Linked DNA regions of Oceanispirochaeta sp. M1. The protein of the gene in region 1 interacts with the protein of each later gene in a pairwise test. Links are inferred from orthologs where the notes say so. Each region holds a gene or a part of one and is shown on either strand. Other genes may lie near its edges.

Region 1 (3,242 bases):
GGGCTGTACAGAGAAACAGAGACCATGGGCCTGTCCCGGGCCGTGGTAAGGGTCCTGACCCAGTATTACAACTTTCACCTTGTCGAAGGGAGTGCGGTCCAGTGCATAAAATACCTGACTCTCCGGAGGGAAGAGAGTCTTTCCTTTCTGTCTCTCATCCACAAGAAACTGCCGCAGTTCATCCATATAGGGCTGATCGAATTCATCATTTACTACATTGAGCCAGCTGCTTTCAAGTTTGATATCCCGGTTCATATTTCTCCCAAAAAAATCCCCTATAGACGTAAAGCAATAGGGGATCGTAACGCTCAAAATAGAGGCGTATTATTTAACCACAATATTAACCAGTTTATCAGGAACGGCGATTTCCTTGATGATGGTCTTGCCTTCGGTAAGGGCTTTTACTTTCTCCTGAGCATGGGCCGCAGCCTTCATATCATCAGGGCTTGTACCGGCAGGCAGGATCATCTTGCAGCGGAGCTTGCCGTTGATCTGCACGACGATCTCTTTCTCATCATCTTTTGTGAGCTCTTCGATCCACTGTGGCCATGAGGCGTAGGCAAGGGTGTCATCTTTACCGAGCTTCCTCCACATCTCTTCGGCCAGGTGGGGTGCGTAGGGAGCAATAAGAAGCACAAAGGGTTCCCAGTATTTTCGGTAGCATTTCTTCTGCTTAAAGGCTTCGTTGATAAAGATCATCATCTGGGCGATACCTGTATTGAACTCCAGATCTCTGGTGTCATCGGTCACCTTTCTGATTGTCTTGTGCAGAACCTTCAGCATATCCTTAGAGGGCTCATCATCTGTAATTTCACGCTCGGCGATATCCCAGACTCTGTTGAGAAACCTGTTAACACCCGCAAGACCATTTGTCTGCCAGGGTTTTGAAACCTGCAGGGGACCCATGAACATTTCATACATTCTCATGGAGTCCGCACCGAAATCGCGGATAATATCATCGGGGTTGATAACGTTTTTCAGACTCTTGGACATCTTGGCGATGACCCGGCTGAGTTCTTCCCCTGTGGAGATTTCATAGTACTTTTCACCCTTTTCTTCCACAAGGTCTGTGGCCACAAGGGACTTATCGCTTCTCTGGTAGGCGAATGATGTGATCATTCCCTGGTTTATCAGTCTCTGGAAGGGCTCTTTTGTCTGTACAATTCCAAGATCAAAGAGGACCTTATGCCAGAACCGGGAATAGAGCAGGTGGAGAACCGCGTGCTCCGCACCGCCTACATAAAGGTCTACGGGCATCCAGTAGTTTTCGGCTTCTTTGCCCACAAGGGCAGAGCTGTTTTTAGGGTCGATATAACGGAGGTAGTACCAGCAGCTTCCTGCCCACTGGGGCATGGTGTTTGTCTCTCTCTTACCGGGACCACCGCATACGGGGCACTCACAGTTAACCCAGTCGGTGATGTTTGCAAGAGGAGACTCTCCAGTTCCAGACGGGTGAAAGTCGTTGGTGGAAGGCAGTTCCAGAGGAAGCTGATCCTCGGGAACGGGAACGGTTCCGCACTTTTCACAGTGAACCAGGGGAATCGGCTCTCCCCAGTATCTCTGACGGCTGAAAATCCAGTCCCGGAGTTTGTAGTTGACAGCACCTGTTCCGATCTTCTTCTCTTCCAGCCAGGCAATAACCTTGCTGATGGCATCAATCTTGCCCATGCCGTCCAGGAATCCGGAGTTTACATGGGGACCGTCACCGGTAAAGGCAGCTTCCTGCACATCGCCGCCGGAGAGGACTTCGATGATAGGCAGTTCAAATTTCTTTGCAAATTCCCAGTCACGTTCATCGTGGGCGGGAACGGCCATGATGGCACCCGAACCGTAGGATATGAGAACATAGTCGGCAACCCACACGGGGATTTTTTCACCGCTTAAGGGGTTGATGGCATAGGAACCGGAAAACACTCCGGTCTTATCCTTGGACAGTTCTGTTCTCTCCAGATCGCTCTTGAGGTTGGCCTGCCTGACATACTCTTCAACAGCGGTTTTGTTCTCAGGAGTCGTCAGTTTTTCAACAAGGCTGTGCTCGGGAGATAGAACCATATAGGTGGCACCGAAAAGTGTATCGGGACGTGTTGTATAAACCTCGATCTCATCATCTGTTTCGGTCTTGAACACTACATTGGCACCCTCTGAGCGTCCAATCCAGTTTTTCTGCATGGCCTTAACGGAGTCAGGCCAGTCCAGGGTATCCAAATCTTCTAAAAGTTTGTCGGCATACTCTGTAATCTTAAAGACCCACTGACGCAGATTCTTTCTTTCTACCTGGTGACCACAGCGATCACATCTTCCATCCAGAACTTCTTCGTTGGCGAGGCCTGTCTTACAGTCGGGACACCAGTTGATAGGCTTTTCCGACTCATAAGCCAGACCCGCCTTGTACAGCTTGAGGAAAATCCACTGAGTCCAGTGGTAGTATTCTGAAGTATGTGTTGAAATCTGGCGGTCCCAGTCGTAGCTGAAACCCAGGGCCTTGATCTGTGTCAAAAAGTTATCAATATTGGTCTTGGTTGTGATCTTGGGGTGTGTTCCTGTCTTGATTGCATAGTTTTCCGCAGGGAGACCGAAGGAGTCGAATCCCATGGGGTGGAGTACATTGTATCCGTTCATCCGCAGGTAGCGGCAGTAAATATCGGTTGCTGTATAGCCTTCGGGGTGTCCTACATGGAGTCCCGCACCCGAGGGGTAGGGGAACATGTCCAGGACGTAGGCTCTCTTCTCTTTGGGGAAAGAGGGGTCTTCGGAGACCTTGAATGTTTTGTTCTCTTTCCAGTATTTCTGCCATCTGGCTTCTATGTCTTTAAAAGGGTATTTGCTCATAGGCAAAGATAATATCAGAGCGCCGGGATTTCGTCTAATGCTACCAAGGCAAATTTACAGCCTTGGTGAACTTTTGCTGAAGCTCAAGTGATCAATAATGGGCGGGGAACAGTGCTGTATATTAAAATTTTGATTCTTTTTCATAGGATACATTTCTATTACAGAAACTGCAGTTCTTAAATAATTGTTATTCAATATAGATCAATCGAAAATAAAACCCTGCAAATTGACTTCTGACAGTCTCTTGTTGCAGTTTATAAAAATAATCGCCCCTTGAGAAAAAGTTGCCCTAAGTATGATTCTCCAACTGAACAGTTAATTATAAATTCTGATTCATTGAAAATAATTGCCCTCTATTCAACCAGATATTTCCATATTTAACTGATCTTAAGTTTTCTAATAAAAGACATTTT
Region 2 (3,046 bases), on another replicon or contig:
AAAAAGATAGCCGCAACCGCACAGTAAAAATGGCTCTCATCAGCCTGATTGCTCTGTTAATTATCTTAGGACTGGGCTGGCTGATTTTCCGGAATGACAGCTCTGAATCTGCAAGTGAAATTGTTGTAACTGAAGAGGCTGCCGCCGAAGAATCACAGGCAGTGGAAGCCGAGCCTATCCCGGCATCGGTCCCGGAACCTGAACCGGCAGCTGTAGAAGAAGTACAAATTCTTCCCGAAACCAGCTACGACATTGCACCCGGAGACTCCTTCAGTCTTCTCGCACAGAAAAGCTGGGGAAATATCTACCTATGGCCCTATCTGTACAGAAGAAACAGCAGCACCTTCCCTGACCCCGACATGGTAAGACCAGGGGATAATATTGTAATACCACCTCAGCCGGATCAAGAAAACGATCAGATCCGAATTGAAGACAGTATCCTTTTTGCCTATCAACGGTACAGAACTCTCATATCTGAGCAGACTGAAAACCCCAGAAATCCCAACAGGGAACTCAGTGCGGGTTATGTTCTTCTAGGCGGAGAAAGGCTCTATCCCAGTTTCCTGGATAGAAAAAAAGCTGAAATTCGAATAGAAGATGTCCGCAAAGTCGAAGACCTGGATCTCTGATACTCTACTGATTAAGAAAATCCTCATATGAAATCAGCTGAATACCGTTCTTTCTTGCTTTCTGCAGCTTCGAGCTTATCCCTTCAGGATCTTCACAGAGAAGAATAATGGTCGACTTGGTAACCGTGGATGAAAACTCATACCCCCGCTCTTCAATAATCTTCTGAAGCTCCTTCCGTCCAAGAGGCCCCTTACCGGTCATACAGACCTGCCCTCTCGAATTAACAGATTCGACTTCTTTCATCTCAACAACTTCAAGAAGATTCTCAAGGAAGAGAAGATTATCCTCATTCTTCTTCCAGGCGATAATGTTCTGTCCGGTCACAAAACTGTCATCTTCAAAATCCTTGAACTCTTCCATTCTTTTGATACCAAGCTTCTTTAGAGCCTTCTGCTGCACCAGAGGTATTCCGAGCTTACTGATCAACTCCGGAGCCGTCATAGTACGCACCTTGTCCAGCTGCTGGAAGAAGTTACTGATCTTCTTCTCTGCAAAACCCTCGAGACCAACCAGTTCCTCTTTCTGGACTCTGTATAGATCACTCACATTGGCAATTATCTTTCTGTCATAAAGCTGACGGATTGTAGCCTCGGCAACCTGTTCCATACCAGACTCTTTTACCCAGTACAGGATTGTCTGAATCTGCCGCTCGGGACAGACCGGATTACTGCATTTAAGATGTACTCCCTCAGTATTCACAGCACTTCCACAGGCAGGACATTTATCAGGAGTCATGGTGGAAAAAAAGAGTTCTCCATCCCTCTTACGGGATGAAAGGTTTTCCTTTACATAAGGAATGACATCATTGGCCCTCTCAATCAGAAGCTCATCTCCCAGCTGTAAAGCCATGGATTCAACAAATGCATTGTTATGCAGTGAGGCTCTTGCCAGAGTTGCTCCGCCCAGCTGAATCGGCTCAAACAGAGCAACCGGTACCAGGGCACCCTGACGGCTAACCTGCCAGTCTACGCCCGTCAGATGGGTTTTCTTAGCAGCAGCAGGAGGTTTAATGGCAATGGCATAATGATGGTGATGATCCACCACCCAACGGCTGTCAATCTCCTCATGATTTGTATTATCATCAACAGTCAGAATCAGTCCATCCGTCTCGTACAGCCATTTATCTCTAAGGGATTCCAGATATTCATTGTAAAAGGATTCAATATCGGATCTGGATTTAATTGAAAAATACTCCACCGTATGAAAACCTGCTTTTGCAAGCCAGTCAATAATCCCGGCCTCACTCTCTGAAGGATTCCAACGGGCTGTCTGGTAGCATACAAAACGCACATACTTCAGGTCGTCTCTATTTTCCTTCCTGTTAACCAGACCTACACAATTATTCCTGAGGGGACGTCCACCCGTACCGTAATCTGTATTTTTGGGAAGGTATAACTCCCCTCTTATCTCAATATCATGCTCTTTTTCAGAGATCGTTTCTGGAATATCCTGGATGTAATCAGAGATGGTCGTCACATCCTGTCCCACAGTTCCGTCTCCACGGCTTGCCACATACTGAAGCTTGCCCTTTTTATAGTAACAACTGGCGGAAAGCCCGTCTATTTTAGGCTGCATGGTCCATTTCGTAGCGGGAGGCATGGCAAGCTTATCCAGCCACTTAAATACTTCCTGAGGAGACTTGGCCTTCCCCATGGAAAGCATGGGCTCGGCATGTGTGATTTTACCACTGCGGTCTGTTTCAGTTCCGACAATAGAAAAGTAGGAACTCCGGGGATTCAGAACACGAAGTTCATCCTCCAGATGATCAAATTCAGCATCCGACAGCAAGGGTGCATCTGTATTGTAATAAGCTTCTTTTGCTTCTGTCAGAAGCTTGATCAGGTCCTGTTCTTTCAAGTTGATTACCTCAGGGTTAATTTCAATTTCTATAATAATAGCAAAGCAGTATTATGCGAACAGAAAAGGCCCATATTTACAAAGAAATATAATTAGAAAACTTTTATTTACGGGTATGGACAAAGAATAAGGGTTCTGCTATATTTTTCCACACATTCGGCGCCGTACCCAAGCGGCTAAGGGAGTGGATTGCAAATCCATCATTCAGCGGTTCGAGTCCGCTCGGCGCCTTGATGTCATAAAGGATCAGCATTAGCTGGTCCTTTTTTAGTTATAAATCTTTTGACGTCACAATCGTACCTGAAAAATGTGAAATTTGTGTTCCTGTAAAGTCCTTGTAATGCTGAACCTCCCCGATCCATTTATTAATGATAATATGGTTAAAAACTGAGAGAGGTAATCCGTGAAAAAAATCAGCATAATCATCTGTGACCGTTACCATAACTGCGCCGGAGGCAAGTGTCTGCGTTCTCTGAAAAACAGAGAAGGGGCATTTGCCTTGTATAAGGGAGAAGAAGTGGAACTGGTCGGCTATACAACATGCGGAGGATGTCCCGGT

Evidence for each region. Proteins that work in one complex are often made in the same cells at the same time.
Region 2: the proteins of leuS (region 1) and DV872_RS04945 interact in binary tests that used the Escherichia coli proteins (3 or more experiments, as listed by UniProt). The link is inferred for Oceanispirochaeta sp. M1 from one-to-one orthologs.

Annotation. Positions count from the first base shown.
Region 1 is NZ_QQPQ01000008.1:174,484-177,725, forward strand. Bases 78-3,143 are described here. They hold leuS (leucine--tRNA ligase), read right to left. Parts: upstream 2,830-3,143; coding sequence 325-2,829; downstream 78-324. Other genes in these bases: ung (uracil-DNA glycosylase), read right to left, coding at 78-255. Outside these bases: more of ung, read right to left, coding at 1-77.
Region 2 is NZ_QQPQ01000005.1:172,275-175,320, forward strand. Bases 61-2,930 are described here. They hold DV872_RS04945 (BRCT domain-containing protein), read right to left. Parts: upstream 2,488-2,930; coding sequence 634-2,487; downstream 61-633. Other genes in these bases: DV872_RS04940 (HU family DNA-binding protein), read left to right, coding at 61-629; DV872_RS04955 (CGGC domain-containing protein), read left to right, coding at 2,891-2,930. In the rest of the region: more of DV872_RS04940, read left to right, coding at 1-60; more of DV872_RS04955, read left to right, coding at 2,931-3,046. UniProt on the Escherichia coli protein: DNA ligase that catalyzes the formation of phosphodiester linkages between 5'-phosphoryl and 3'-hydroxyl groups in double-stranded DNA using NAD as a coenzyme and as the energy source for the reaction.